DNA from 3 places in the Mesorhizobium sp. M0715 genome. Region 3 is predicted to be linked to each of the others. Evidence: predicted binding sites of a transcription regulator. Region 3 holds the regulator's gene; each other region holds the start of a gene.
The links. The regulator PhoB, encoded in region 3, activates phosphate uptake and scavenging genes when phosphate is short. The targets are predictions, from matches to a motif close to TGTCATNNANCTGTCAT.
Positions count from the first base shown of each region.

Region 1: NKI21_RS21455 (LTA synthase family protein) is a predicted target of PhoB. The motif match lies at 952-968, and genes of this name have one in related genera.
Region 2: phnC (phosphonate ABC transporter ATP-binding protein) is a predicted target of PhoB. The motif match lies at 4,275-4,291, and genes of this name have one in related genera.

Region 1 is NZ_JAMYPL010000019.1:29,576-40,090, reverse strand. Features, by position in the region: gene fabD (ACP S-malonyltransferase) at 1-730, opposite strand, end outside; gene NKI21_RS21455 (LTA synthase family protein) at 1,007-2,938, shown strand; gene NKI21_RS21450 (pilus assembly protein TadG-related protein) at 2,947-4,605, opposite strand; gene rpsF (30S ribosomal protein S6) at 5,059-5,559, shown strand; gene rpsR (30S ribosomal protein S18) at 5,559-5,807, shown strand; gene rplI (50S ribosomal protein L9) at 6,029-6,613, shown strand; gene NKI21_RS21430 (cyclopropane fatty acid synthase) at 6,915-8,219, shown strand; gene NKI21_RS21425 (YnfA family protein) at 8,287-8,610, shown strand; gene NKI21_RS21420 (small ribosomal subunit Rsm22 family protein) at 8,612-9,583, shown strand; gene NKI21_RS21415 (DUF1428 domain-containing protein) at 9,724-10,437, shown strand; gene NKI21_RS21410 (YciI family protein) at 10,478-10,515, shown strand, end outside.
Region 2 is NZ_JAMYPL010000020.1:131,432-141,946, reverse strand. Features, by position in the region: gene phnE (phosphonate ABC transporter, permease protein PhnE) at 1-1,320, opposite strand, end outside; gene phnE (phosphonate ABC transporter, permease protein PhnE) at 1,323-2,279, opposite strand; gene phnD (phosphonate ABC transporter substrate-binding protein) at 2,337-3,245, opposite strand; gene phnC (phosphonate ABC transporter ATP-binding protein) at 3,338-4,195, opposite strand; gene NKI21_RS22775 (DapH/DapD/GlmU-related protein) at 4,473-5,090, opposite strand; gene phnL (phosphonate C-P lyase system protein PhnL) at 5,087-5,794, opposite strand; gene phnK (phosphonate C-P lyase system protein PhnK) at 6,117-6,893, opposite strand; partial or broken gene NKI21_RS22760 (alpha-D-ribose 1-methylphosphonate 5-phosphate C-P-lyase PhnJ) at 7,028-7,855, opposite strand; gene NKI21_RS22755 (hypothetical protein) at 7,921-8,124, shown strand; gene NKI21_RS22750 (carbon-phosphorus lyase complex subunit) at 8,127-9,239, opposite strand; gene phnH (phosphonate C-P lyase system protein PhnH) at 9,243-9,854, opposite strand; gene phnG (phosphonate C-P lyase system protein PhnG) at 9,854-10,315, opposite strand; gene phnF (phosphonate metabolism transcriptional regulator PhnF) at 10,448-10,515, shown strand, end outside.
Region 3 is NZ_JAMYPL010000017.1:78,027-88,541, forward strand. Features, by position in the region: gene eglC (endo-1,3-1,4-beta-glycanase EglC) at 1-1,290, opposite strand, end outside; gene phoB (phosphate regulon transcriptional regulator PhoB) at 1,754-2,443, opposite strand; gene phoU (phosphate signaling complex protein PhoU) at 2,460-3,167, opposite strand; gene pstB (phosphate ABC transporter ATP-binding protein PstB) at 3,194-4,012, opposite strand; gene pstA (phosphate ABC transporter permease PstA) at 4,030-5,346, opposite strand; gene pstC (phosphate ABC transporter permease subunit PstC) at 5,343-6,806, opposite strand; gene NKI21_RS20205 (PstS family phosphate ABC transporter substrate-binding protein) at 6,902-7,930, opposite strand; gene NKI21_RS20210 (PAS domain-containing protein) at 8,440-10,515, opposite strand, start outside.

The DNA of each region.
Region 1 (10,515 bases), on a different contig from region 3:
CGTCCGGATCGCTGGTCGGGCTAACCGTGACATTGGATAGGACGGGAACCACCGGCGAATTCTTTGTCACGCCGGCCAGGGCTTCCCGCATGACGTCGGCCGCGGGCGCCATCAGCGCGGAGTGGAAAGGCGCGGAAACCTGCAGCATCAGCGCTCGCTTGGCGCCCTTTTCCGTGCACAGTTTCGCCGCCAGTTCGACCGCAGCCTTGGTTCCGGAAATAACCAGCTGACCGCCGCCATTGTCGTTGGCGATCTGACAGACCGACCCTTTGGATGCCTCGGTGCAGGCTGCTTCGACATCGGCCTGTTCCAATCCGATGATCGCCGCCATGGCGCCCTCGCCGGCCGGCACCGCCGCCTGCATGGCATTGCCGCGTATGCGCAGCAACCGGGCGGCATCGGCAACCGAAACGAAGCCAGCAGCGGCCAACGCCGAATATTCGCCCAGCGAATGACCGGCGACATAGGTGACCTTGCCTTTCAGCGAGAAGCCGCGCGATTCCAGCGCCCGGACCACGGCCAGGGACACCGCCATCAGTGCCGGCTGCGCGTTTGCGGTCAGCGTCAACGCCTCTTCCGGCCCTTCCCAGATCAGCTTCGACAAGTTCTCACCAAGTGCGTCGTCGACTTCCTGGAAGACCCTGCGCGCTTCGGGGAAGGCGTCGGCGAGATCCTTGCCCATGCCGACCGCCTGGCTGCCTTGTCCGGGAAAGGTGAATGCGACGGCCATGCGAGGGCTCCCAAGGGCTGGTTTTGCTTGCCTGAAGACGGGTTTTTCTTGCCTGTGAGGCATGGCGGGGCGCCAAGTCAAGCCCGGTTCGACCCTGCCCGACGGCCGCCTCATCCGCCGAGTGCCTGTTCCGAAAGGCTTTTTGGCGATCACTCCTGATGAAAACCGCTCACGATTCGTTTGCTGGCTCTTCTTATTTTGGCCACAGGCGCTAGCTTTGCGTGACAATTCCATGACAATCGAGTGACGTGTTTGTCGCTGGGTGGGGAAGTTTAAGTGGCAAAGAGTTACAAACGCGCCGGCAAGCCCGCGCCACAGTTCCTGGAAGACGACCCCTCCACCGGCTATCTGCCGGGCAGGAGATGGCCGGTCGTGCGCTATGGGCTTGTCAGCCTGGCGATCGCGGCCGTCCTGGTGTTTGCGATCGAACTGATCGTGCGCGGCGATTTTGCTGGCACCGTCTCCTTCTTCCTGCAGCCGCTGAAGCCCGGCTGGACCACCATCGTCGTCTTCGCGCTGATCCTGATCGGCCTCGATGCGGTGCTCGGCCGCAGCCATCAGAGCCTGATGATCGTCGCGCCGCTGACGCTATCCCTTGCCTTCGTCGGCCACCAGAAGTCGCATTATCTCGGCGATCCGCTCTATCCCACCGATTTCCTCTATGCCCGCCAGATCTTCGCGCTGCTGCCGCTTTTGGTGCGCGACCGGCCGATGACCGCGCTCGCCATGGTCGTCGGCATCGTCGCCGGCCTGTCACTGCTCGTCTACGGCTGGCGGCTGTGGCGCCGCAAGGTTCCCGCGCTCAGCCGCAAGGGCCGCCTTGCCCGGCTGACGCTGGCCGTGCCGCTGCTCGCCTTCTTCGTTTCGATCATGGACTACGCCACCTTCTCCTGGACCAGGGACCGGCTGCAGATCATCCCGATCATGTGGGACCAGAAGGAAAACTATGCCTCCAACGGTTTTGCGCTGGCCTTCGCCCTCAATGTGCCGATGGCGCATGTCTCGGCGCCGCCAGGCTATACCGACAAAGCGATCGCGGCGATCGGCAGACCTGATGTAACCGCCTCGGTGCCGGCCGAGAAGCCCGACATCATCATCGTCATGAGCGAATCCTTCTGGGATCCGACCAAGCTGCCCGGCGTCACCATCACGCCCGATCCGATCCCCAACGTGCGGGCGCTGCGCTCGGGCTCGATGTTCTCGCCGGAATTCGGCGGCATGACCGCCAACATCGAGTTCGAGGCCCTGACCGGCTTTTCCAACGCCTTCCTGCCGGCCGGCAGCATCCCCTATCAGCAATATGTGCGCACGCCGACGCCTTCGCTGGCAACCTTCCTGAAGAGCCAGGGTTACCGGGCGCGCGCCATCCATCCCGGCACCAACTGGTTCTGGAACCGTGGCGCGGTCTACGCCGATTTCGGCTTCAACGACTTCAAGTCGGAAGAGACGCTGCCGCCCATGCAAAAGCGCGGGCCGCTGGCATCGGACGCGGCGATGACCGACGAGATCATCAGCGAGGCCGACGCCAGCGACGAGCCAGTGTTCTTCTTTGCCGTCAGCCTGCAAAACCACGGTCCTTACGAGCCGAACCGCTATTACAATCCGACGCATACGGTGAAGGCGCCGATCAGCCAATGGGCGCGCGAATCGCTGCTTAGCTATGCCGAGGGTTCAGCCGATGCGGATCGCGGCCTTGAACGCCTGGTCGAATGGGCGAAGAAACGCTCCCGTCCCACCGTGATCGCCTTCTTCGGCGATCATCTGCCGCCGCTGGGGCCGGTCTACGTCGAAACCGGCTTCCTCAAGGACAATGTCGCGCCGCGCAAGGAACCGTCGCCCGAGGCCGCCCTCGAACACCACGAGACGCCGCTGGTCATCTGGTCGAACCGCACCGGACCGGCTGAGCACATGGGTGCCGTCAGCCCAGCCTTCCTGCCCTATCATATCCTGAAAACGGCCGGGATCAGCCATCCCTACTACACCGGCTTCCTGGGCGAGATGAGCGAACGCTACCGTGTCGTCGACCGCAATCTTCTGCTGACGCCGGCTGGCGAAGCCACGCCCGATTGGGCGCGACAAAAGGAGATCGATCCGGCGATCCGCGATTTCCGCCTGCTGCAGTACGATATGATGTTCGGCAAACGCCACGCGGCACCCGACTTCTTCCCCGAAACGGTCGACAAGATTGTCGCCGCCCATACGAGTTGAGACCGCCTTTAGTTCGTCAATTGCAGCTTTGAGAACTTGTTGGCAATCTGCTGGAAGACGTCCGGCAATTTGGTCGGATCGTTGACTGCATAATAGCCGCTCGGATCAGAGGCGCAGGCGCTGTAAAGCGCACGGTTGGCTGCGGTGTCGGACTGCAGCACCATGGTGTAGATCTGCACGCCCTGGTCCTTCAATTGGGTGCAGACGCTTTTGGTCCAGCCATCGACGTTGCGTGCCGCCGTCGTCTGGTTATCCGATCCGAAACGACCGCCGGCCAGATAGCCATATGATGTGTAGTCAGACTTCGTCGGCTGTTGGCTGGCGCCATAGACGACGTTCTCACCGTCGGTGAGCAACAGCACGATCTTGCTGATGCCGGGCGTCTTCCACGGCGCTCCATCGGTGTAGGGCGCGGCGGGCGACAGCACCCGCATACCCCATGACAGGCCCTCGGAGACATTGGTGCCCGAACCGTTCCACTCGGTCATCTGACTGGCTGCCTTGCGCAGCTTGTCGAAATCGTCGGTCAGGGCGACCACCGGGGTCGGACACGCACGGTTCGGGCCGATAGTGATGGGAGAGCCGGTCTCGGTGATGAGTTCCTTGGCGGGCGCAACATATTTGGCGATCTTTTCCCTGGCAGCCCTGTCATCGGGTGACAAAAGGTCGATGAGGTTGCCGAGCAGGTTGCTGAGATCGATGCCCAGAATGTTGATGCCCGACTGGGCAAGCCTGGTTTTGTCGCTGACATCGTTGAGGTAGGAGTTGTTGTAGTATTTGTCCGAATTGCCATAGGCGCCAGACGGCTTTTGGGCGTCTTCGGGATCGTCCGGCGCAAAGTACGGCACGAACAGCGTGTCGGGCTTGGCCGTGTCGGGTGGCGTGTCGGAGATATTGTAAGCGCCTGGCCGCGCCTCGACACAACCCTTCCATCCGGTGCCATTCCATCCGGCATCGGTCCATCCGGTCTTCTTGAGCTGTTTGAAAAGCGCCATGTGGTTCGGTCGCTTGCCGTCGATGACGGGAAAATTGACGCCGTTGGTCGAGGACTTGCCGTCCATGTCGATCCAGGACGGATCGAAGCCGTCGCCATTGACGTTGACAGCGGTTACGAAAGGAACCAGCGAGGCGCGGATCTTGCGCGTCGGCGATTTCGCCGCTTCGAGCGTGTCGAGCAACGATTTTGTCGCCGTCCTCAACGCCGTCATGCGCGCGCCGGCCATCGAGCCGGTGTTGTCCAGCACCAGCACGACTTCGAGCTGGTTGTTCGATTCGACCGCCGAGGCATCGACGACGATGCGCTTGCTGTCGCCGAACAGGAAGGCGAAGTTGAGATTGACGTCCGCCGAGGCAACCGCCTTTGTCTTGACGAAGTTGACGCCCTTGTCGACAGTCAACGTCGCCTGCGCATTGCCGAGCTCGCCATGACCGACGATGTTGGCTTGGAAATAGCGGTTGAAAGCGTCATTGCGGGTGATGTCGAGATCGCCAAGGTGCGAGGAAGCAAGGTTTGCCGAATCGAGAGCGTTCTGCAAATTGCTCTTGGCCCGCATAAGGGTCGAGACATCGGTTGCGAAAGCGACTGCTGTCAGGATGACCGGCAAACCCAGTGCCAGCACAAGCGTGAAATTGCCGCTCTTCGAGCGCCAGAATTTGTCGAGAAGCATCCTTACCCCCGGAAATGCTTGCCGCTTTTGTGCGGTCGTCCGGGCTTTTGCGCCTTCCATGATGAATCGACCGTTGACGGCTGGGCTTCAACTCCACACAACCTTCTAGTGTGGTTAAGACGTGGTTCCCGGAAACCACAACTTCCGCCGTTGCTGCTCCCCGATCGTCACGTGGGACACACGGGAATGCCGCTTGCCCTTGCTTTACGGTCGGATTGCTATATAGACGCCCGCAATCTGCCGGTCCTTGCTGGGGGCTGAACGGAGGGCCGGAGGTTTTTTAGAACCTTCGTGTGAAGCCGGAAGTGCTTCCGCCTCCCGTGTCTCCGCTCTCGACCGTCTCGTTATGCTCCTTTCTTCCCCCTGCCCCTTCGAGGGTTTGCGGGTCAGAGAAGTTGCAGAGGCTTTTGCCGCCGGGAACCGGGAGAGAAACGAAGAAAGGCATAAGACATAATGGCTCTTTACGAACATGTGTTTCTTGCCCGGCAGGACCTCTCGCAGCAGCAGGTCGATGCTCTTGTCGAACAGTACAAGGGTGTCATCTCCGCGAATGGCGGGTCCGTCGGCCGGGTCGAGAATTGGGGACTGAAGTCCCTCACCTACCGGGTCAACAAGAACCGGAAGGCTTACTACACGCTGATGGACCTGAATTGCCCAGCGGCCGCGCTCAACGAGATGGAGCGCCAGATGGGCCTGTCCGAAGACGTGCTGCGCTTCCTGACCATCAAGGTCGAGGCGCATGAGGAAGGCCCGTCGGCCATGATGCAGAAGCGCGAAGAGCGCTCGGAACGCGGCGGCTTCGGCGACCGCGACCGTGGCGATCGTGGCCCGCGCTCGTTCGGCGACCGTGATCGCGGCGACCGTGGCGATCGTCCGCCGCGCTCGTTCGGCGACGCCGGTGCCGATCGTGGTCCGCGCCGTCCGCGCGAAGGCTTTGAAGGGGGTGCAGAATAATGGTCGACATCAATCAGATCCCGACCCGGCGCCCGTTCCATCGCCGCCGCAAGACCTGCCCGTTCTCAGGCGCCAACGCGCCCAAGATCGACTACAAGGACGTGCGTCTCCTGCAGCGCTACATTTCCGAGCGCGGCAAGATCGTGCCGTCGCGCATCACCGCCGTCAGCCAGAAGAAGCAGCGCGAACTCGCCAAGGCAATCAAGCGCGCCCGCTTCCTCGGCCTGCTGCCCTACGTGGTTCGCTAATAGCGTCAATGCGGGCGGCTCGCCGCCCGCTCCTCTCCCACGGCGACGGGCGCCGCAGGGTTGGACATCAAATCCCGGGTTGAGGTCAAAAACCTCTAACTGCCGCGACAGGCAGGACAGCGACACCAGCGCCCCCGGGCGCTCAAGCTTCCTGACCTGTTCCAGAGACATTCGGCGTCGATCTCATCGATTGATTGGCGCCCAACCGAAGGAACAAAACCATGGACGTCATTCTTCTCGAACGCGTTTCCCGCCTCGGCCAGATGGGCGACACCGTCAAGGTCAAGGACGGCTTTGCCCGTAACTTCCTGCTGCCGCAGGGCAAGGCGCTGCGCGCCAACGAAGCCAACAAGAAGAAGTTCGAAGGCCAGCGCGCCCAACTCGAAGCCCGTAACCTCGAGCGCAAGTCGGAAGCGGCCCAGATCGCCGAAAAGCTCGACGGCAAGAGCTTCATCGCCGTCCGCTCCGCCGGCGAAACCGGGCAGCTTTACGGTTCCGTTTCGACCCGCGACATCGCCGATCTGCTGACGGCGGAAGGTTTCTCGATCAACCGCAACCAGATCCTGCTCAACCAGCCGATCAAGACCATCGGTGTCACCAATGTGGCGATCGCGCTGCATCCGGAAGTCGAGGTCACCGTCACGCTCAACATCGCCCGCACGGCCGACGAAGCCGAGCGCCAGGCCAAGGGCGAGACACTGACCACTGCCGAAGCCATCTATGGCGACGACATCAACGACAACGCCCGGCCGGAGAACTTCTTCGATCCGAACACCGAGTTCGAGGGCGGCGAAGACAACGCCTGATCACACTTCGCAAGACGATTGGAGCCATGGGCTGATCACGACTTAAAGCCAAGCTCCGATCACTTTGCCGTCATCCAGCCATGCTGGACCAATGCCCGGGTCTCTCGCCCGGGCATTTTTGTGCCAAATGGAACTTTTCGAACCCCTATATATTGTTGCAGACTATGGCGTAGCGCGTCCTTTGGCCGCGCAAAGCACGCTGTGCAACTTTGGTTCGGCGCAAGACCCCCGGCGAAATCGATACCGATTTTCGCGGTCACGCGCCAAGGCAGCCTGTCTGGCCGAGAGGGGACATTTGGTCATGAATATTCTGTTGAAGCGCGTTCTCGACCGCCTGGTGCGCACCGGCAATCTCAAGGTGACCGGCCCCAAGGGCTCGGCTGTGATTTTCGGCGACGGCAGCGGCGAACCGGTGCACATGCATATCAAGACGGCGCATGCCGAGCGCGCCATCACCTTCGATCCGATGCTGGCAGTGCCAGAGTCCTACATGGACGGCGAACTCGACATCCTCGAAGGCGGCGTGCTGGGCGTGATGCGCATCGCCTTCCAGAATATGGGCAGCGGCGGCATCGACGCCACCTGGTCGAAGGCCATCGAAGGGCTGCGCCACGCCTTCCGCCGCCTGCAGCAGATCAACACCGCCTCGCGCTCGCGCCGCAACGTGCAGCGCCACTACGATTTGTCGGGCGACCTCTACCGGCTCTTCCTTGACCAGGACATGCAGTATTCCTGCGCCTATTTCGAGCAGCCGGACATGACGCTGGACGAAGCGCAGGCCGCCAAGAAGCGCCACATCGCCGCCAAGCTCCGGCTGAAAGCCGGCCAGACGGTGCTCGACATCGGCTCCGGCTGGGGCGGGCTTGGCCTCTACCTCGCCAAAGCGTTCGACGTCGACGTGCAGGGCGTGACGCTGTCGACCGAGCAGCATGGCGTCGCCACCGACCGGGCGCACGCGCAAGGGCTGGAAAGCCGCGTGCATTTCGAGCTCAAGGACTACCGCGAACTCAACGAGCGTTTCGATCGCATCGTCTCGGTCGGCATGTTCGAGCATGTCGGCGTCAACCACTACCGTACGTTCTTCGACAAGAGCGCGACGCTGCTCAAGCCCGATGGCGTGATGCTGTTGCACACGATCGGTCGTTCCGGCGTGCCGTGGGCGACCAGCGCATTCATCCGCAAATACATCTTCCCGGGCGGCTATATCCCTTCGCTCTCGGAAGTCATGCCGGCGATCGAAAAGTCGGGCCTGGTCGTCACCGACGTCGAGATCCTGCGGCTCCACTATGCCGATACGCTGAAGCACTGGGGCGAGCGCTTCGCTGCCAACCGCGACAAGGCCAAGGCGATCTATGACGAGCGCTTCTGCCGCATGTGGGAATTCTATCTGGCGGCCTCGGAAGCCGCCTTCCGCTGGCAGGACCTGGTCATCTTCCAGATCCAGATCACCAAGAAGAACGATACGCTGCCGATGTCGCGCGACTACATGGCCAAATGCGAAAAGGCGCTCGAGATGCGCGATATGGGGCATCGTGAAACGGCTCCCGTCAAAAAGAGTCCGACCGCCAAGCCGGCTCGTCGCCGCAAGGTTGCGGACCAGGAATAGCATTGCCGCTTGCCATTGCCGGCGCCTGCACTGAAAAAGGTCCCGTGACCGTCGCGGGACCTTTTTCATGACCTACGTCCTCTATGCCGCCGCCGCTCTGGCCGAGATCGCCGGCTGCTTTTCGTTCTGGGCCTGGTGGCGGCTGGATAAGTCGCCGCTTTGGCTTCTTCCCGGCCTCGGCTCGCTTGCCCTGTTCGGCCTCCTGCTGGCGCTGGTCGACACGTCAGCCGCCGGTCGCGCCTACGCCGCCTATGGCGGCATCTACATTGCGGCATCGCTTGGCTGGCTGTGGCTGGTGGAGGACGTGCGCCCCGACCGCTGGGATTTTGCCGGCGCGGCGCTCTGCATTGCCGGCGCTTCCGTGATCCTTCTCGTCCCGCGGGGCGCGTGAGATGGAGTTGCCGGCATCCCTTCGCCAAGGTGTCGAGCGCTTGCTCGAAAACGTTCCGCTGGCTGTACTCAAACAAGCGGCAAAAACGCTGTCCGACCGTTATCGTGCCGAATTGCGCGACGGCCGTCTGCACATGGCCGAGGATCTGGCGGTGAAAGCCTATCTGGCGACGCGGCTGCCGGCGACCTATGCCGCGATCCGCACCAGTCTCGATGCGCTGAGCGATGCCAAGCCCGCCTTCCAACCCAAGAGCCTGCTCGATGTCGGCGCAGGTCCTGGTACTGCGCTTTGGGCCACGACTGAGCTGTGGCCCGATCTCGAACAGGCTGTGTTGTTCGAAGCCAGTGCGGCGGTACGCAAGGTCGGCGAGACACTTGCCGCCGGTGCGATTGCCGCCCAGACGAGGTGGCTGGCGGGTGATGCCACCATCGACCTTGCCGACCTCAAGTCGGCCGATCTGGTCACTTGCGCCTATGTGCTCGATGAAATCGCTCCCGCATCACTGCCGAAGCTCATCGACCGCCTCTGGCAACTCACCGCCGACACGCTGCTTGTGGTCGAGCCGGGCACCCCTGCCGGCTGGCAGCGCATCCTTGCCGTGCGCCGGCAGTTGATCGAGGCGGGCGCGCATGTGCTAGCGCCTTGCGCGCATCAGGCGCCCTGCCCGCTGATCCAGCCCGACTGGTGCCATTTTTCCCGCCGCGTCGCCCGCTCGCGCCTGCATCGGCTGGCCAAGGATGCCGACGTGCCGTGGGAAGACGAGAAGTTCATCTATGTCGCGGCTTCCCGAGAACGGCCCACTTCGCACCAGGCGCGGGTTCTTGCGCCGCCGAAATCCGGCTCCGGCAAGGTTCTGCTCAAGCTTTGCCAGGACGACGGTACCGCCGCCGAGCGCTTGTTCACCAAGCGCGACGGCGCCGACTTCAAGCTCGCCCGGCGGCTGGACTGGGGCGACAGGCTGGGTTCCGAATAGGCGGCAGTGGCGTTTCGAACCGCTCCGAAGAAAAATTCGGAGCGATGTCGAATCCAGGCCGTGCCGTTCGACCATTGGCGTTCTCGGATCTTTCGAGACGCCAAGAGTGTCAAACGGCATCAGCCAACAGGAGAGACGCAATGAGCTATATCGCAGGATTTGTCGCCGCGGTGCCCGCCGCCAACAAGGAAGCCTATCGCAAGCATGTCGCCAAGGCGGCATCGATGCTGAAGGAGTTCGGCACCACCCGGATGGTCGAGGGATGGGGCGACGACGTGCCCGGCGGCAAGATCACCGACTTCAAGGGAGCCGTGAAGGCAAAGCCGGATGAGGTCATCACCTTTTCGTGGCACGAATACGCGGACAAGGCGGCGGCGGACGCTGCCTATCAGACGATGATGAGCGACCCGCGCATGGCGGAGATCGGCGCGTCCATGCCCTTTGACGGCAAGCGCATGATCATCGGCGGTTTCACGCCGTTCATCGACCTGAACACGACCGGCAAGACCGGCTATATCGATGGCTCGCTGGTGCCGGTGCCGGCCGCCAACAAGCAAGCCTACCTTGCCGTGGCGGCGAAGCAGGCCGCGGTGATCAAGGAACATGGCGCAACCCGCGTCGTCGAGGCGTGGGGCGACGATGTTCCCGACGGCGAGATCACCGATTACCGCAGCGCCGTGAAAGCGACGGGCGATGAGGTTGTCGTCTATGCCTGGGTCGAATGGCCGTCGAAGCAGGTGCGTGACGACGCCTGGAAGAAGGTGATTGCCGATCCGCGCATGTATGCCGACACCATGCCCTACGACAACCAGCGCCGGGTCCACGGCGGCTTCGCACCGATCCTCGACGCCTGATCCCAAGAACCCTAGACAATCCTGGAAAAGGAAACCCACCATGCGTTATGCCTGTCTCATCTACTACCACCCCAAGAC
Region 2 (10,515 bases), on a different contig from region 3:
CAGCCGGCGGCGCAGGAAGTTGGAGATGTTGTCGAAGATGAAGACAACGGCCAGGATCAGCAGCACCATGTAGAACACGTTGGCCCAGTTGGAGTTGGTGCGCATCGCTTCCCACAGCTTCAGGCCGATGCCGCCGGCGCCGACAGCGCCGATGATGGTCGCGCCGCGGGTGTTGGATTCCCACTGGTAGAGCGTCTGGCTGATGAACACCGGCACCACTTCCGGCAGCACGCCGTAGCGCTGCACCAGAAGGCCGTTGGCTCCGGTCGAGGTAATACCCTCGCGCGGTTTGTCGTCGATGTTCTCCAGCGCCTCGGAATAGGTTTTGCCGAGCGTGCCGATCTCGGTGAAGAAGATGGCTGCACTGCCCGCCAGCGGTCCCGGCCCGAAGGCACGGGTGAAGAACAGCGCCCAGATCAGCATGTCGATGGAACGCATGAAGTCGAAGAAGCGCTTGAGCACCTGGTTGACCAGCCGGCTGGGCGTGATGTTGCGGGCGGCGAAGAAGGCCAGCGGAAAGGCGACGATGCCGCCAAGCATGGTGCCGAGAAAGGCCATGACGATGGTCTGCAAGAGCTTCGTCCAGACATCGCCATGCTGCCACTGGGCGTTGTTCCAGATGTTGTCGCCGGCCAGCGCCAGATTGGACGTGCCTGGTTTCAGTTCCGGTCCGGAGACGATCAGCGAGGCGACTTCGCTTGCCGACTTGCCGAAGAAGGGCGAGCGGGTGTCGAAGACGAAGTTTGCCCAGCCGAGAAATCGCTTTCGGATCCTGACGCGGTCAACGGCGACGCGGGCCTCGCCGGCAAAGCCCATGTCGGCGACGACCTCATCTTCATGCGCGGTGATCCAGCCGGGAACCGATCCGGAGATCAGCGGCTTGCCGCTGCCTAGCGCGACCGCAACGGTCTCACCATTGGCAGTTATCGTCGCTTGCGTCTTGCTGAAGGTGACCGACTTGGCGGCGCCGTCGATAAGGACCGTCACCGAACCATCGGCATTGGTCTTGACCCAGTCCGGATCTGGGTTCGGGCCGAGCACCGAGAAGCGTGGATATTTGGCGGTGATCCGCGTTTCGTCGAGGCGGAAGATCGGCTGCACGTCGTAGCTGATCCATTGGGTCAGAAACAGCGGCAGCCGCTCCCAGTGCGATTCCCGCATGACCTGCGGCAGGTTGAAGAACCACAGGGCATAGAGCAGGTAGAGGAAGATGCCGCCAAGCAGCATCAGCGGCCCGAAGCGCTTGTGGAACGGCTGCTGAAACACCTGCGGGAAGCGCTCTTCGATCGACTGGATTTGATCGGCGGTCAAGGCAGCCATGGTCAAGCCCCCACCACGAAGGCCTGCTCGCCGACCAGCTTGCGGCGCAGCCAGGCGGAGAACTGGTCGACGATGAAGATCGTCGTGAACAGGAGCAGCACGAGGGCTATCGTCTTGGCGCCGAAGCCGCGCGATATCGACAGCTTCAACTCCTCGCCGATGCCGCCGCCGCCGACCGCGCCCATGATGGTGGAAATGCGGACATTTATCTCAACACGCAGCAGCGTGTAGGACATGAAGTTGGGCAGCACCTGCGGCAGGCCGGCAAAGCGCACCCGCTCGAACCAGTTGGCGCCGACAGCCCTCAGGCCCTCTTCGGCGCGCATGTCGATATTCTCGTTGATCTCGTAGAACAGCTTGCCCAGCGCGCCGATCGAATGCAGGCCGATGGCGATGATGGCGGCGATCGGGCCGATCGAGACGATGGCGGCGAACAGGCCCGCGATGACGATCTCGGGAAAGGCGCGCAGCAGTTCCATGAGGCGCTTGACGATCAGCCTCAGCACCGGATGCGGCGTCAAATTGCGCGCCGCGATGAAGGAGAACGGCACGGCGAAGACGAAGCCGATGAAGGTCGAGACCAACGCCACGTTGAGCGTGGTCAGCATCAGCTCGAAATATTCGGGGATGTAGAAGCTGTCCCAGACATACGAGCGGCCAAGCGGAAAGTTGAATTCCTGGGTGCCGGTGTCATGCGGGGAAGCGATATCGAACATCGCCCGCCAGACATCGTTCCAGTCCTTGGGGACGAGCCAGCTCAGGAAGTCCAGCAAATGCGGCAACCGGTCGAAGAAATGCCCGGCATTGGCCTCGTCGGCGAACCACATGGTGCTGCCAAGCGCGATGATGAGAAGGCCGACACCGATGGCGGTGTAGAGCCGGCGCAAGGACGTCTGGCGACGCCAGGCGTCGGCCATCTGGTGAGTGGCGCCGGAAGGGGCTGTCACGGAAAGGGTCATGATCGGACATGCAAGAAGGGCGGCGTTTTCTCGACGCCGCCCTTCCTGATTTCGCCGTTAGCCGCCAATGGCTGCCTTACGGGCTTCGACGATGACGTTGTAGAAGTCCGCCTTGACCGGGACGTAGCCGGTAAAGTCGCCGCCTTCGACGCCTTCGAAGCAAGCCTTGTCCTTCTTCGGCAACTGCGTGAAGAAGTCGGCGAGCTTGGCGGTCATTTCGTCGCCGAGCGCGGTGCGCACGACCAGCGGGCCGTTCGGGATCAGGCCCGAGCGCCAGACTTCGACGAAGTCGTTGGGGTCGACGGCGCCCTTGGCGACTTCCTTGTGGAAGGTGCCCGAGGTGTAGCCGTCCTTGAAGTCGCCGATACCGGAGGAATCGTCCACCGCCACATCGACCTTGCCGTCGCGCACGGCCAGAACGTTGTTCTCGTGGCCGCCGTTAAACTGGGTCGAAGCGAAGAAGGTTTCGTTCGAAGCGCCGGTGTCCTTCGGGATCTGGGTCAGCGGGATCAGATAGCCGGAGGTCGAATCCGGATCGGCGTAGCCGAGCTTCTTGCCCTTGGCCGACTTGATATCGGTGATCCCCGAGGATTTCAGCGCCAGACCGATCGAATAGTAGCCGGTGGCGCCGTCGGTCTGCTGGGTGGTGAGGATCGGGGTGACCGCCTTCGGGTCCTTGAGAGCGATGCTGGCGTAGCCGGAAGCGCCGAGTTCGGCGAAGTCGAGCGTGCCGCCAAGCAGGCCCTGGATGACGCCGTCATAGTCGGCGGCGGGGAACAGCGAAACCTTTTCGAAGCCGAATTCGGCCTTCAGATGGTCGGCGAGGCACTGGTAGTTGCGCAGCCGGTCGGTTTCGTTTTCGCCGCCGAGGATGCCGACGCGAAATTCCTTCATGTCGGCGGCCTGGGCCATGCTGGTCGCCATGGCGAGCACCGAAACGGCGCTGAAAACCATCTTCCTGAACATCTGTAATCTCTCCTGTAGGTTCCGGCCCCGCGCCGGCAGCGTTCTCGATTTTGACAGGTGCCCTTGACGCGGGCTGTCGATCCAGGCCGCTCTCAGTATCCCGGGAATGCGGGCTCGAGCGGTCCGGCGGATGCGGCGATCTTTCGGCTGAAGGCAACGCTGGTCGAGGTGATGGCCTCGGAGATTTCCTGGCCATTGCTGTCGGCGCCGTAGACGAGACGCACGGCCTCGCGGTTGAGTTCTTCCGGCGGGCCGTCGAAGACGACCTTGCCGGCGGCCATGCCGATGATGCGGTTGCAGTAGGTGCGGGCGGTGTCCAGCGTGTGAAGATTGGTGACGACGGTGATGCCGTCGCGCAGATTGATGTCCTGCAGCGAATCCATCACCACCTTGGCGTTGAGCGGGTCGAGCGAGGCGATCGGCTCGTCGGCGAGGATCACTTTGGGCTGCTGCATCATGGCGCGGGCAATGGCGACGCGCTGCTGCTGGCCGCCCGACAAGGTGCCTGCGGGCTGCAGCGCGATGCGGGCAATGTCGAGCCGCTCGAGTGCCGCGACCGCCTCGGCGCATTCGGCGCGCGAGAACATGCCGAACAGGTTGGTGATGGTCGAACGGTGGTTCAGCTTGCCGAGCAGCACGTTGGTCAGCACGTCGAGGCGCGGCACCAGGTTGAACTGCTGGAAGATCATGGCGCAGTCACGCTGCCAGCGCCGCAGCGGCGAGCCGCGCAACTGGGAAACCTCGGCGCCGTCAAAAAAGATCGATCCCTGGCTGGGATCGATGAGACGGTTGATCATGCGAAGAAGGGTCGATTTGCCGGCGCCCGAACGGCCGATAATGCCAACCATCTGACCCTGCGGGATCGCAATGTTGATGTCGCTGACGGCGGTGTTCTTACCAAATCGGCGGCTGACACCGCGGATTTCGAGCGTGGCGGAATTTGCTGACATGGGGCAGGTTCCAGTCTGGACCATATTGATCGTCAGGCACTCGCCTAACGCAGCCACATGAACCTGCCGTGTCGCGGTGATGTCAGTTTTGTTACGCTCCACAGGTGTGGAGTTATGGCCGGCCCAGGGCCAGCAGGTCCTCGAAGTGCTCCATGTCCCTGAAGCCGCAGAAGGCGGGAGTTTTGATTTCGATCACGGGAGCCTGCTGCTCGAAAAAGCTTGAGAGAGTCATCGAACAGGTCCTGCCATGTGGCTGCCATGACGATGATGTGAAGAATTATCCTTCGTATTTTTCCAGGAAGGCCTCGGCCGATAGTTCCCGGAAATCGTCGAGCGAAGCGCGCAGCCTGGCATGATCCCAGTCCCACCAGGCAAGCGCCTGATAACGGTCGGCGGTGCGGCGGTCGAAGCGCTCACGGATCGGTTTGGCCGGCACGCCGGCGACGATGGTGTAGGGGGCGACGTCCTTCGAGACGACGGCTCCGGCGCCGATCGCCGCGCCGTCACCGACGGTGACGCCGGGCAGGATGGTCGAGCCGTGGCCGAGCCAGGTGTCGTGGCCGATGGTGACTCGCCTGGCGCGACGCTGGGCGAAGAATTCTGTCTCGTGCTCGGCGTCGTCCCAGTAGTCCGAGGCGCGATAGGTGAAATGGTGCAGCGTTGGCCGCCAGGTCGGGTGGTTGGTGGCGTTGATGCGCACGCTGGCGGCGATGTTGGCGAACTTGCCGATCGTCGCGCACCAGACGGCGCAGTCCTGCATCATGTAGGAATAGTCGCCAAGCTCGCTTTCCGACACCCGGCTGCGGTCGGCGATCTCGGTCCAGCGGCCGAGCGTCGAATTCTGCACATCCGCCGTCGGATGGACCAGCGGCGTCTCGGACAATTTCCTGGTCATGCGGCGATTTTTCCGGGAGCGAAAGCGGTGACGTCGATGATGCGGTCGGCAACCGCCTCGCGTACGTCGTGGTCATGGAAGATGCCGAGCAGCGCGACATCAGCCGCCTTCTTGGCGGCGATGAGTTCAATCACGACATCGCGGTTTTTGGCGTCGAGCGAGGCGGTCGGCTCGTCGAGCAGCAGGATCGGATGCTCGGTGATGAAGCCGCGTGCGATGTTGACGCGCTGCTGCTCGCCACCGGAGAAGGTCGCAGGTGGCAATGCCCAGAGTTTCTCCGGCAGGTTGAGCTGCGCCAGCAAGGCGCGTGCCTTGCCGCGGGCAATCTCGCGATCCTCGCCGCGCTCGACCAGCGGTTCGGCGACGACATCCAGCGCCGAAACGCGCGGCACGGTGCGCAGGAATTGGCTGACATAGCCGATCGTTTGCCGGCGCACGGCAAGCACGGTGCGCGGGCTGGCAGTGGCGAGGTCGATCAGCCCGTCATCGTGGCTGACGATGATCTGGCCTTCGTCGACGGCGTAGTTGCCGTAGAGCATCTTCAGGATCGAGCTCTTGCCGGCACCGGACGGGCCGCCGAGCACGGTGCATTCGCCGGCCCTGATCGAGAACGAGACACCGGCGATAACAGGCAATTTGATGCCGTCGCGCAGATGCATGGTGAAGCTCTTGGCGACGTCTGAGACAACGAGGGGCGTCGGCATCAGAAGGTCCTCCAATCGCTGTTGGTTTGCGGGCCAGCACCCCCCTCTGGCCAATGGAATTGCATGTGCGGAATAACGGTGAAATCTCGAAGCGGGTGTTTGCGAGGTGTCGGCGCGAGGCACCCCCCTCTGGCCTGCCGGCCATCTCCCCCGCAAGGGTGGAGATTGGCAGCTTCACTCGCGGCGCTTTTCTTGCAGCCTTGGTAATTGGTGAACGCAGCAGGGACAGCCGATCTCCCTCCTTGCGGGGGAGATGGCCGGCAGGCCAGAGGGGGGTGCCTCGCGCCAAGGTTTCGCGAACACGCGCTTTGAGACTTCATCGTCAAACCTGCAGAATCGAGGAAACGAGCAACTGGGTGTAGGGCGCGCGCGGGTCGTCGAGCACGCGGTCGGTGAGGCCGCTTTCGACGACGCGGCCGTCCTTCATCACCATCATGCGCTGCGACAACAGCCGCGCCACGGCAAGGTCATGGGTGACGACGATGGCCGCCAGGCCGAGATCGGTGACCAGCCCGCGCAACAGATCGAGCAGGCGCGCCTGGACCGAGACATCGAGGCCGCCGGTCGGTTCGTCCATGAACACCAGACGCGGGCCGGTGACGAGGTTGCGGGCGATCTGCAGGCGCTGGCGCATCCCGCCGGAAAAGGCGCGCGGTTCGTCGTCGATGCGGTCCTCGTCGATCTCGACGCGCGACAGCCAGTCGACCGCGGTGGCGCGGATCTTGCCGTAGTGGCGGTCGCCGACCGCCATCAGCCGCTCGCCGACATTGGCGCCGGCCGATACCGTCATGCGCAGGCCGTCGGCCGGGTTTTGGTGGACAAACCCCCAGTCGGTGCGCATCAGGAAGCGGCGCTCGGCCTCACTCATGCGGTAGAGTTCGCGGAACTGGCCATCGCGCATGCGGTAGCTGGCGGTGCCGGAGGAGGGCAGCAGCCGCGTCGACAGGCAGTTGAGCAATGTCGTCTTGCCGGAGCCGGACTCGCCGACCACAGCCAGGACTTCGCCCGGCCACAGGTCGAAGGAGACGTTGTCGCAGCCGACGCGCGAGCCGTAGAATTTGGAAAGTGCCGAGACGCGCAGCAGCGGTTCGTCGGTCATTGCTTCTCCTTACCCTCCCCCTTGTGGGGAGGGTCGGCGCGCAGCGCCGGGGTGGGGGTTGAGTGGGCCGTAGATTGGTCAAGACCCCCCGCGCCTTCGGCGCGACCTCCCCACAAGGGGGAGGTAGGGGCGTTGCGCCGCTTCTCGCAATGGTCTGTGTCCGAGCAGACGAACATGTGGCCGCCATGGTCGTCGAGGATGACCTCGTCGAGATAGACATTCTCGGCCGCGCACAGCGCGCAGGGCTGGTCGAAGGTCTGCACCTCGAACGGATGATCCTCGAAGTCGAGGCTGACCACGTCGGTGAACGGCGGCACCGCATAGATGCGCTTTTCGCGGCCGGCGCCGAACAGCTGCAGCGCCGGTGAGCGATGCATCTTGGGATTGTCGAATTTCGGCGTCGGCGACGGGTCCATCACATAGCGGCCCTCGACCTTGACCGGATAGGCATAGGTGGTGGCGATGCGGCCGTGTTTGGCGATGTCCTCGTAGAGCTTGACATGCATGAGGCCGTATTCCTCCAGCGCATGCATCTTGCGCGTTTCGGTCTCTCGCGGTTCAAGGAAGCGCAGCGGCTCAGGGATAGGCACCTGATAAACAAGCACCTGGCCCGCCGTCAGCGGACGCTCGGGGATGCGGTGACGGGTCTGGATGATGGTGGCGCTGGCTGTGTCGGTGGTCACCGCGACGTTGGCGACCTTCTTGAAGAAGGCACGGATCGAGACTGCGTTGGTGGTGTCGTCGGCACCCTGGTCGATCACCTTCAAGACATCATCGGGGCCGATGATTGAAGCGGTGACCTGGACGCCGCCGGTGCCCCAGCCATAGGGCATCGGCATTTCGCGCGAGGCGAACGGCACCTGGTAGCCGGGAATGGCGATGCCCTTGAGGATCGCCCGGCGGATCATCCTTTTGGTCTGCTCGTCGAGATAGGCGAAGTTGTAGGTGGCGATGTCGGTCATGGCGATCACATCCACATTGTGCTATTGAATTGGCGTCCAGGACGCGGAAACAGGGGCGAAATCGGATGACCCAGACCGCTTGGCTGCATATCGGAATTCTGCTGCTGGCGTTCGTCGGCGTGGTCGCGTTTATCCTCCGAAGAATGGTTTTTCCCGCAGCCAGGGAAGGCGCGCATGGCGAGAGCGTTGGCATCGGCGGCGGCTACAGTGGCGGGCATGGCGACCATTCGCACGACAGCGGTGGCGGTGATGGCGGGTCGGGCGACTAGGCTCATTCCGCCGCCTCCTTCTTGTCTTCCAGCATGTCGGCATTTCCGCGGGCGTCGTATTCGGCGCGCATGCGGCGCACGAGGTCGAGTTCGGCCTGGAAGTCGACATAGTGCGGCAGCTTCAGATGTTCGACGAAGCCGGTCGCCTGGACGTTGTCGGAATGCGAAATGACGAACTCCTCGTCCTGCGCGGCGGCGACGACATCCTCGCCGAGTTCGGAGGCGCGCAGCGCCCGGTCGCAAAGCGCCATCGCCATCGCCTTGCGCTCGCTCTGGCCGAAGACCAGGCCGTAGCCGCGGGTGAACTGCGGCGGCGCCTTGGCTGAGCCTTTGAACTGGTTGACCATCTGGCATTCGGTGACGCGGACAGTGCCGAGCGGGACAGCGAAGGGCAGTTCGGGCACGTCGAGCTCAAGCTCGACCTCGCCGATGCGGATCTCGCCGACGAAGGGATGGTTGCGGGCATAGCCGCGCTGGGTGGAATAGCCGAGCGCCAGCAAAAAGCCCTCGTCGCCGCGTGACAGCGCCTGCAGGCGGATGTCGCGCGCCATCGGGAATTCCAGCGGCTCGCGGGTGATGTCGCCGGGGACATGGTCCTGCGGCATGTCGCCGTCCGGTTCGATCAAGCCTTCGCGGGCGAGGATCGCCGATACGCGCGGCATGGCTTGCGCTTCCGTCTCGCGCCGCAAGGGCTCGGCGACGTCGGCGCCGGCGGCAAGCTCGGGATCGAGCAGCCGGTGGGTGTAGTCGAATGTGGGCCCGAGCAATTGGCCGCCGGGCAGGTCCTTATAGGTCGCCGACACGCGCCGCTCGACCAGCATTCCGGCGGTGTCGATGGGCCTGGTGTAGCCGAAGCGCGGCAGCGTGGTGCGATAGGCGCGCACCAGGAAGATCGCCTCGATCAGGTCGCCGCGCGCCTGGACGATTGCGAGTGCCGCCAACTCACGGTCGTAGAGCGAGCCTTCGCTCATCACCCGATCCACGCCGAGCGCCAGCTGCTCGACGATCTGGTCGAGGCGAAGGGCCGGCACCGAACGGTCGCCGCGTCGGCGGTCGGCAAGCAGGCTGTGGGCGTTGGCGATTGCGGCTTCGCCACCTTTTACCGCGACATACATTTTTTACGCCTCCATTGTCTTGATGCGCGTCGTGCGCGGCAGGCAGGCAATGCCATCTGATGTGGCGAGTATGATGTCGACGCCTCTGGGAAAGCGCTTGATGTTCTGCTTCCACTGCTCGACGAAATGGCGCGGCATCTGTGCCGGCGCGATCGTGGCGCTGGTTTCGATGCCGGGACCTTCGAGCAACAGCGGCGTGCCGGACACGAGATCGCCGACTTGCAGGATCAGCGTGGTCGAACGGTCGGGATAGTCCTGGGTGCCCTGCGAAAAACCATCGAGCGACATCATCTCGGCCGGGGCCGCGATGAAGGCGAAATGCGCATCGGCCGGTGTGTTGGCCAATGGCGCGCCGGTGTGGAACCCAAGCCAGGGTCTGATCGCGGTGGAAGCTTGCAGGGTCTGGTCGAGCCAGAGCGGGGTGTCGTTATCGCACAGCGCCAGTGCGATGGCGCCGGCGGCCGCCGAGAGCGGCGCCGGCGGGCGGGCGAAGGCCGGCAGCGGCTGCACGCTGCCTGGCCGCGCCATTGCGTCCATGACGGCGCGGAACACCGTCTGGGCATTGAAGACCGGATCGGCGAAACCGCCCTCTATCGATTGCGCTGCAATGTCCATCAGTCTTCTCCGCGAACCATGGTGAAGAAATCCACCTTCGTTGCCGCCGTCTCGGCGCGGCGTTTTTCATGCGCTGCGGTCAGAGCCGACCGCAGGGGCGCTATCAGTCCGGTCTCGACTTCATTGCGGCGGGCAGGGTCCTGCCACAGCGCGTCGGCGATGGCCGCCAGCTTCGCCTTCTGCTTGTCGCGGCCAAGCGCATAGCAATGTCCGACCTGCCCGGAGGGCAGCCGGACGGTGGCGCGGGTGACGGTCGCCTCGCCGACGTTGAAGGGCGCGCCGCCGCCGCCGATGCGGCCGCGCACGGTGACCAGCCCGGTCTCGGGGCCGCGCAGCAGTTCTGCTTCCGAAGGCAATCCGGCTTCATTCCAGAGCCGGACGATGTCATCGCCGCTGGATTGCGCCAGTGTCGCCATGGCGGCCTTGCGCTCGGCCTGGTCGCGGGCTTCCTGTCCTCGCATCAGCAGCATTCCTCTTTGTCAATTTGTCTATTGATATAGACAACTATACAAATTATACCTATTATCTAACGCGTGTCCATGACGGGTGGATGACAGCGATATAAGACTGGGCGCTGGAAGGTTGGGGCAATGATAGTCGGGCGGCTGGCAGCGGACAGCATCGAGCGGCGCAGTGGCGTTTCGCTGTGGCGGCAGATCGC
Region 3 (10,515 bases):
CGCGAGATTGGCCAGCATATACATGGGATCGTGCATGTCGGCCGGCGTCGCTGCTTGAGCGACCTTTACACCATCGTAGGTCCAGACAAGCTCATCCTTCGTCCAGAGCAGGCCATAGGTGTGGAAACCGTCGGTATCCGCAACGTTCACCGTTGACGAAACCTTCGTGTGCGCTCCCGTCTCATTGGAATGCGCCGTCATGTAGAGCGTGTTCGGGTCCTGGCCGCGCGTTTCGACAACGTCCAGCTCCGGCGGCCACGATCCGTCCTCCGGAAGCAGCCAGAACGCCGGCCAGGCTCCGGCTGTTTCAGGAAGATCCGCCCGCATTTCGAAATAGCCGTAGGTTTGCGAGAAGGTGTCGTGGGTCGTCAGGATCCCCGAGGTGTATTCGTAGTTGTTGATCAGAGGCTTGATGTCCTCCGGCGCCTGCGCGGCGGTGATGGTGAGGACGCCGTTCTCAACGCTGAACGGATGGACCGAACTCGTCGGGCCATAATTGGCGTCGATATACCACTGCAACTCACCATTGCTGCTCAACGTGCTGCCGTTCGGCGCTCCCCACCAGAAATTGGAATTCCAGGTGCCGTCCTGCCCGTCCCGAAGGCTCAGCGTGTTGAAATCGTCGGAGAAGGACAGCGTCATTGCGGACTTGTCTATCGGAAGTTCGAACTGGGTGGGCTGCAGCTTGTCGATGGTCGTATTCTTGAACACCAGGATTTCGTCGGATCCGAGGTTCAGCATCACGTTCGATTCCACTTGGACCATCTGTGAACGGACGGCATCGAACGAAGTGAAATCGTAGCCGTTAAGGCGGAGCGCATCGGTCGCACCGAAATCGAAGATAAGATCGCTTCCATTACCTTTGGAGATGGCGAAAGTATCGGCGCCATCGCCGCCGATCAGGACATCATTTCCCTTGCCGCCATCCAGCGTCTGGTGACCTGACCCGCCCTTGATGATGTTGTCCAACGCATTTCCGAACGCAAATCGGTTGGTGCCGGTAACGACGAGGTTCTCGAAATTGTCAGGGAGCTTGTAGCTCATCCATGTGTCGATCGTGTCGATCCCTGCCCCAGGATCCTCGACCACCTTGTTGTTGGTGGAATAGAGATGATAGTAGTCGTCGCCGGCGCCTCCGTGGATCGTGACAGTGACGCCGGTGTCTCCCCAGAAGGAGTCGTTGCCGGAGGTGCCATGCAGTTCCGGTCCAGACCCGGTGGCCGAGAACCAATGAGTGGAAGCGCCGGTGTAGGCAAGAGGGATGCCTTTGGCGTTTAAGACCGTGCTCATCAGAAATCCTTCCTCATGGTGTCCGACCTGGTCAAAGGTCCGGCGACCGCTCCCAAAGCAACGCTGCAAGGAACGAGATCGTTCCACGGAATCGTCATTCGATCCGAGACCGCAATAATCGGAAGGCGGATAATGAATAAGGAGGTGATGGCTCAATGTAAATTGAAGCAATTTAGTAAAATCGTATATTTATGCAGAACACACGTCGTTTAACGAACGTATATCTAAGTTAACTCAAATTTATTCTTGCATGGCTTTCTGGTCGGAGTCTGCGGGCAAGATGGCGACGTACCGCCAAGAGCGGTCATCCTCATCAGGTTTCGAATGACCGCATTTGGGCCAAAGCGTCACGTGCTCGCTCCCCATCGATGAGACGAGTGCAACATTCCACTCTTCGCGGCTGTTGGCGACCACGTGCTAATCGAGTTTTCCCGGTCACGATCTATCGGGACGGAACAGCCACCTAGTCTTCCCTGATCGCGTAACCCGCCCCACGGATGGTGCGGATGACATCAGGCATGCGGCCGTTGTTGACCGCCTTGCGCAGCCGGCCGACGTGCACGTCGACAGTGCGTTCGTCGATGTAAATCGTCTCGCCCCAGACATTGTCGAGCAGCTGGCTGCGCGAGAACACGCGGCCGGGGTGGCGCATCATGAATTCGAGCAGGCGGAATTCGGTCGGCCCGAGCCGGATCTCGCTCTTCTTGCGATAGACCCGGTGCGACTCGCGATCGAGCACGATGTCGCCGACCTTTAGCACGCTGGACAGCACTTCCGGCTTGGCCCGGCGCAGCAGCGCCTTGACCCTGGCCATGAACTCCGGCGTCGAGAACGGCTTGACCAGATAGTCGTCGGCGCCGGTCGACAGGCCGCGCACGCGGTCGCTTTCCTCGCCTCGCGCGGTCAGCATGATGATCGGCAGCCGCTCGGTCTCTGGGCGCATTCGCAGGCGCCGGCAGAGTTCGATGCCGGAAACCGCCGGCACCATCCAGTCGAGCACGAGAAGGTCGGGAACGTTCTCCTGCAGCCGGATTTCGGCCTCGTCGCCGCGCGTCACCACCTCGACCTGGTAACCTTCGGATTCAAGATTGTAGCGGAGCAGCACGCCTAGCGGCTCCTCATCCTCCACCACCATGATGCGTGGTGCGATCATCGGCTGGTCACCCCTGTTATGCCGCTGGCGCGGACATTGCCGTCTCGTCCTGCTTCGGACGATTGGCTGGCAGCTGCGTGCCGGTCAAAACATAGTAGGCATTTTCGGCGATGTTGGTCACGTGGTCGCCGATCCGCTCGAGGTTCTTGGCGCAGAACAACAGGTGCGTGCACGCCGTGATGTTGCGGGGATCTTCCATCATGTAGGTCAGCAGCTCGCGGAACACCGAGGTGTATTTGACGTCGATGCGTTCGTCATTGTTTCTGAGCGTGGCAAGCGCTGCCGGGTCGGCGGCGGCGTACTCGTCGACGACCCCCTGCACCTGGATCAGCACCAGTTGCGCCATCGCGTCGATCGAATGCGAAAGGTCGTGCGGCGTGACACTCAGCCCGACAGTGCCGACGCGCTTGGCGATGTTCTTGGCAAGGTCGCCGATGCGCTCAAGGTCGCCGGCCATGCGGATCGAACCGACCACCGCACGCAGATCGTTGGCCATTGGCTGGCGCTTGGCGATCAGCGTGATGGCGCGATCGTCCAGCTCGCGCTGGCGTGCATCCATGATGGCATCATCGGAAACCACGCGCTGCGCCAGCGCATTGTCCGAATTGAGCAAAGCCCTGGTCGAGCCACTGACCATCGAGCGGGCGAGATCGCCCATGTCGCGGATCAGCTGGCTGATCTGCTCCAGATCCTCATCGAAAGATGCGACGGTATGTTCACCCATGATCTTCGTCCCTCGTATGCCTGAGCTCAGCCGAACCGGCCGGTGATGTAGTCCTGGGTGCGTTTGTCGTCGGGGGTGGTGAACATCTTGTCGGTGGCGCCCTCCTCGACCAGATAGCCTAGATGGAACATCGCGGTGCGCTGCGACACGCGCGCTGCCTGCTGCATCGAATGGGTGACGATGACGATGGTATAGTTCTGACGCAGTTCGTCGATCAGTTCCTCGACGCGAGCGGTGGCGATCGGGTCGAGCGCCGAACACGGTTCGTCCATCAGGATCACCTCGGGTGACACGGCGATGGCGCGTGCAATGCACAGACGCTGCTGCTGGCCACCGGAAAGACCCGTGCCAGGTTCTTGCAAACGGTCCTTGACCTCGTTCCAGATCGCCGCCTTCTTCAGGCTCGACTCTACGATCTGGTCCATGTCGGCCTTGCGCTTGGCCAATCCGTGGATGCGCGGACCATAGGCAACGTTCTCGTAGATCGATTTGGGGAACGGATTGGGTTTCTGGAACACCATGCCGACGCGCGCCCTGAGTTCGACGACATCGATGTTCTTGTCGTAGATGTCTTCTTCGTCGAGCGTTATCTTGCCGGTTACCCGTGCTGAATCGATGGTGTCGTTCATGCGGTTGAGGCAGCGCAGGAAGGTGGACTTGCCGCAGCCGGAGGGGCCGATCAGCGCCGTCACCTGGTTCAGGCGGACGTCGAGATCGACGTCGAACAGCGCCTGCTTCTCGCCATAGAACACGCCGACCTTGTCGCCGCGCATTTTGATTACTTCGTTCGACTTCATCTTGTCGCCCACTGCGTTTTCAAGGGACTGTTCGGTCATGATGTTCATACCAAGATGCCTTTTTTCTACCAGCGCCGCTCGAACCGACGCCGAAGCACGATCGCGGTGATGTTCATGGCCATGAGGAAGACGAGCAGGATGATGATGGCGCCGGACATACGCTCGACGAAGGCGCGTTCGGCCTCGTTCGCCCACATATAGATCTGCACCGGCAGCGCGGTGGCCGGATCGAAAGGCGTCGTCGGTGGATCGGCGACGAAGGCGACCATGCCGATCAGCAGCAGAGGCGCGGTTTCGCCGAGCGCACGCGCCAGACCGATGATGGTGCCGGTGAGGATGCCGGGCGCGGCAAGCGGCAGGATGTGCTGGAACACCATCTGCATCTTGGAGGCGCCAAGACCGAGAGCTGCCGAGCGGATCGACGGCGGCACCGCTGCAAGTGCGGCTCGCGTCGCGATGATGATCGTCGGCAGCGTCATCAGCGTCAGCACCAGGCCGCCGACGAAGGCGGCAGAGCGCGGCATGCCCAGGAAATTGATGAACACCGCGAGGCCGAGCAAGCCGAAGACGATTGACGGCACTGCGGCCAGATTGTTGATGTTGACCTCGATAAGGTCGGTAAAACGGTTCTTCTTGGCGAACTCCTCCAGATAGATGGAGGCGGCGACGCCGATCGGCAGCGCCAGCAGCAACACGATCACCATCATATAAAACGAGCCGATGATCGCCACGCCCATGCCCGAGGTTTCCGGGCGGCTGGAGGCGCCGTAGGTGAACAGGCCGCTGTTGAAGTGCTCGGCCATCGCGCCCTCGGCCTTGAGCTTGTTCATCCAGGTGATCTGCTGGTCCGAGACCTTGCGTCGCGCTTCCTCGACGCTGAGGTCGATCTGACCCTTGAAAGCCGAGTCGAGATTGGCGGCGGCGAGGATGTTGACGTCGCGCGTCGTGCCGATCACGGACGGATCGGCGGCAACGATGTCGCGCAACTGGACGCGGGCGCCTTCCGACAGGAAGCCCTTGAGCTGCTTGATCGCCGGCTTATCGTCGGGATTGATGCCGAGCTTGGCCACCAGCGCGTTTTCGGCGAGCTTGGGATAATTCGCCTTGATCAGAACGCTCGGATCGGTTGCGCGTTTGCCGGAAGGATCGATCACCTTCTCGTCGAACGAGATCGGCAGTGATACCGTCGTCTGCCAGAAGGCGGTGTAGCCTTTCGAGACGATGGTGATCAGCATGATTGCCAGGAACGCCAGGCCTACGGAAATCGCCACGACGCCATAGATGCGGAATCGGCGCTCGGCAGCGTAACGGGCCTTCAGGCCGATGTCGCGGCGCGGATGGGCCGCCGCCCTGACCATCGTATCCATGGAAATGTCGGTCATTCGTACTGCTCCCGATATTTGCGCACGATGTAGAGCGCGACGATGTTCATCACCAACGTCAGCGCGAACAGCGTCAGGCCGAGCGCGAAGGCGACCAGCGTCTGCGGCGAATTGAACTCGAGGTCGCCGGTGAGCTGGTTGACGATCTTGACGGTGATGGTCGTCATCGCCTCGAACGGGTTGATGGTGAGGTTGGCGGCGACGCCCGCCGCCAGCACGACAATCATCGTTTCGCCGATAGCGCGCGAGGCAGTCAGCAGGACGGCGCCGACGATGCCGGGCAGTGCAGCCGGCAGGATCACCCGCTTGATCGTCTCGGAGCGGGTCGCGCCGAGGCCGAGCGACCCGTCGCGCATGGCGCGCGGCACCGCGGTTATGATGTCGTCCGAAAGAGAGGACACGACCGGGATCAGCATGACGCCCATGACCAGGCCGGCGGTGAAGATGCTCTGGCCCTGGATGAAGGGCGAACCGCCGGTCAGTGCCGCGGACAGGTCGCGCAGGAATGGCCCAAGCGTGACGACGGCGAAGATGCCGTAGACGATGGTCGGTATGCCGGCCAGCAGTTCAAGCGCCGGCTTGACCACCGAGCGCACCCTGGGCGTTGCGTATTCGGCCATGTAGACAGCCGACATCAGCCCCACCGGCACCGCAACCAGCAGTGCGACGGCGGCGATGTAGAGCGTGCCCGCAAGAAGCGGGATCAGGCCGAACTGGCCCTGGCTGCCGCCCGAACCGGCAGCGGCAAAACGCGGATCCCAGACGGTGCCGAAGAAGAAACTCATCGGCGAGACGCTTTCGAAGAAGGTGATCGTCTGGAACAGCATCGAAAGCACGATGCCGATGGTGGTCAGGATGGCGATGGTGGAGGCGGCAAGCAGCCCCCACAGCATCAGCCTCTCGACATTGTTGCGTGCCCTGGCGCGCGGCTCGATCTGCCTGAGCGCATAGAAGGCGCCGGCGATCGAGGAAACGAGAATGACAATGGCGCCGAACAGGCCGAGCCGGTCCTGGACCTTGTTCGCCTCGACGGCGATCGGGATCATGTAATCCTGCGTGTCGCTCGCCAGTGCCACACCCTTGGCGGCGAGCAGCGGCTGCAGCTCGGCAAAGCTGGCAGGCATTGCGGCCAGTGTGCCCGCATCGAGTTTGCGCAGGCCCCTGGCGAGGCTCTTTACCAGGCTGACGTCCAGTGCCTCACTGGCAACCTTGCTGTCGACGGTGCGCTCGGGCAAGGCAGCGTGAATGTGTCGGTCCAGATAGATGGAAGACCCGACGGTCCAGACGGCAAGCAGCAAAAGAGCAGGCAGAACGGCGAGCAGGAAGGCCCACCAGCCATGATAGTGGGCGCGCGAATGCGGCTTGACCTTGCCATTGTCCTGGGCCGCGGCACGTTGCCGGCCGATGAAAAAGGCAACCAGGCCGACGGCAACGACGATGGCCAGTACGAGCAAGGACATGGACCCACCCCAAGAGAAATTCTTACGCAGCCGCCGTTGCGGCCTGCGATGAAACCGGGGCGCGGGATTGGCCCGCACCCCGGTTCGGCAGCTGATTACATCGACTTTCCGGCGGCGAAAGCGTCACGCTGGGCCTGACGCTCGGCATCCGGAGCAGCAACGAGGCCGTATTCGGCGAGCGGGCTTTCCGGGCCAACCATCTGGTCGTCAAGGAAGAACTCGACATATTCCTTGAGGCCGGGAACGACGCCCAGATGCGCCTTCTTGACGTAGAAGAACAGCGGGCGCGAGACGGGATACTTGCCGCTGGCGATCGTCTCGGTCGAAGGCACGATGCCTTCCACGGTGGCGACCTTCAGCTTGTCGGCATTGTTCTCATAGAAGGCGAGGCCGAACACGCCGACGCCGGTCTTGTTGGAGTCGATGCGGGCGAGCGTCTCGGTATAGTCGCCATCGATGTCGACGGCCTTGCCGTCCTTGCGGATGGCGATGCAGGTTTTGCCGATTTCCTTGTCGTCGGCAATGCCGGCAGCCTTGAGAGCAGCCTTGTCGCAGCCGGCATCGAGAAGCTTGGTCTCGAACACTTCGCGCGTGCCGTGCTTTTCGCCCGGAATGTAGGCGGCGATGTCCCAGTCGGGCAGCTTCGGATTGACCTGGCTCCACTTGGTGTTCGGATTGTCCACCAGCTTGCCGTCGACGACCAGCTTGGCCGCCAGCGCCTTGTAGATGTCGGCGGGAACCAGCGCCCAGTCCGGGCCCTTGATGTCGGTGGCGAAGACGATGCCGTCATAGCCGATCCGGACTTCCTGGACTTCCTTCACGCCGGCGTCGGCACAGGACTTGAGTTCGTCCGCCTTGATCGGACGCGACGAGTTGGCGATGTCGATCGTGTCTTCGCCGACGCCCTTGCAGAATTCCTTGATGCCGGCGCCGCTGCCGCCGGATTCGACGACCGGGGTCTTGAAGTTGGTGAATGTTTCGCCGAACTGCTCGGCGACGATCTTGGCATAAGGTAGCACGGTCGATGACCCGGCGACCTGGATCTGGTCGCGCGCGGCGGCGAAGCCGGACGTCGCGGCGAGCGCAAGCGCAGCGGCCGACGCCGTATAGAGGAATTTCTTCATGTGGCCTGCTCCTGTTCGGAAGATGGTCTCTCGGCGCTCGTCAGTCGGCACCCGCTGAGGCCAATAGCCTTCGATTATAACAGTCGCATGACAGTTTGATGTCACCCCGGTAACGCGTCATCGGGATGAGCAGAATGCCGCCTGGCCGGCACTCCCGACGCAGCCCGGCTTTGTCACCGGAATCAGGGACTTGCTCGATTCGGTCGAGGCTGGCCGGCGATTTGGAGATCAGCCGGCCTTTATGAAGAAAAGCCGGACGGGAGCGCGTTGCTCTCAGCCAGACGGTGTCGTGGCCGGGCCATCGCCGAAAACAGGTCCGTTGGGGTAGGTTGACGCTGTCTCATGCCGGCGGTCGCTGCTCCCGCCCGTAACTGGGAAGAGCGGAATTCGTATGTCGCCATTGTCTCGGCTGGATGCCGCCTTTCATATGGTGCGATCGCACCATAGTCTTGGCCGCTGACAGGGGCGCGAATCTTCGCCGTATTCCCGGCACTCGGGCAGAGCCGGCCTTATCCGGCGTTGCGCTGCGCCTGCCGGCTGGCGCCGACCCAGCGCTCGACCTTCTCGAGCAACGCCCGGGGACTGATCGGCTTGGGCAGATAGTCGTCCATGCCTGCCTCCAGGCAGCGCTCGCGGTCGCCCTTCAGCGCATGCGCGGTGACGCCGACGATCGGCACATGCGTGCCGGTTTCTTCCTCCAGCCGGCGAATGGCGGCGGTTGCTTCGAGACCGTTCATCTCCGGCATGGAGACATCCATCAGGATCATGCACGGGTTGAGCCGGCCAAAGGCGTCGAGCGCCTTGCGGCCATTGCCGACGATCTCGAAACCATAACCGGTCTCGCCGAGGATCTGGGTGAACACCATCTGGTTCACCTCATTGTCCTCGGCCACCAGGATATCCAGCCTGTCGCCGCCAGCCGCCACCGGTGGCCGGGGGCGAATCGAAGGCGGCTGCAGCAGCGCCCGCTGTTCGGACGGTGCCGAGGGCTGCGGCCGCGCAACATTGCCTGGAGTGGCGTCGGCCGCGAGCGGCTGCGTGTCGCCAGTATTGTGGCGATGCCGCTGGATGGTGGCGACCAGCGTTTCCAGCAGCACCGAAGAGCGCGCCGGCTTGATCAGCTGGGCATCGATGCCGAGATCGCGATAGCAGGTGTTGGCGAGCGACTGGTCGACCGAGGTCAGCATGATGATCGGCGTGCCGGCAAGACCGGCGGTGTTGCGCACGATCCGCGCCATTTCGGCGCCGCTCATTTCAGGCATCTGGTAGTCGAGCACGACGCAGTCGACCGGCACGCCATAGGCCGCGGCGGCGATCAGCACCTTGAGGCCTTCGGCGCCGCTTTCGGCCGCGCAGGAATCGAACGTCCACGATGTCATCTGTTCGGTCAGGATGGCCCGATTGACGGCATTGTCGTCGACGATCAGCACACGCGCACCGGTCACGTCGATCGGCATGATGCGCTGTCCGTTCTGCTGTCCGGCCCTCGGCAGCGTCACCGAGAACCAGAAAGTCGAACCCTTGCCTTCCGCACTTTCGACCCCGATATCGCCGCCCATCAGCTCGACGAGCCGCGAGGTGATGGCGAGGCCGAGACCGGTCCCCTCGTGTCGCCTCGTCGAAGAGGTGTCGACCTGGCTGAATTTCTCGAACACCAGTTTCAGTTTTTCCTCGGGGATACCGATACCGGTATCGGTGACCGAGATCGTCAGCTTCGTTCCGGTTGGAACGCTCTCGCCGGTGACGTCGACCAGCACATGGCCTTCATCGGTGAATTTCACCGCGTTGCCGAGCAGGTTGGTGACGATCTGCCTGATACGGCCGACATCGCCGACGAACAGGCTCTCGAGCCGAGGCTCGACACGAACGATCAGCTCGAGATCCTTCTCCTTGGCCCGTGTGGACACCAGCGTCGCCACGTCCTCGATCGCCTCGGCCAGATTGAAGGGCGCCGGATCGAGCACCAGCTGACCGGCATCGATCTTGGAGAAGTCCAGGATGTCGTTGATGATGGTGAGCAGCGCATTGCCCGATTTCACGATGATGTCGGTAAACGTCTTCTGCTTCGGGTCGAGGTCCGATTTGGCCAGCAGTTCGGCCATGCCGAGCACGCCGTTCATCGGCGTGCGGATCTCGTGGCTCATATTGGCGAGGAATTCCGACTTGGCGCGGTCGGCGAGCACGGCGCGCTGACGCGCCTCGCGCAGTTCGGCCTCTCGCATCTTCAGCTCGGTTATGTCGGTGGTCGAGCCGATCAAATAGAGCGAGCCATCGGAGGCGATCATCGCGCCCTTGCGGGCGAATTGATGCCTGACGCTGCCGTCGGCCAACGTCACCGTCTCTTCGACCTCCTGGGTTTCGCCGGTGCGCAGCACGGCGAGGTCGCCATTGACGAAAGCCTCGCCATCCGGCCCGAAAATCTCGATGTCGGTCTTGCCGATAGCCTCTTCCTTGCGGAAGCCCGTGAGATCGCACCAGCCCTTGTTGACATAGAACTGCCGGAGATCGGAGCGCTTGGCGTAGATCGATACCGGCACGTTGTCGATCAGGCTGCGGAACACCTCGTTCTCGCGCATGCTTTCTTC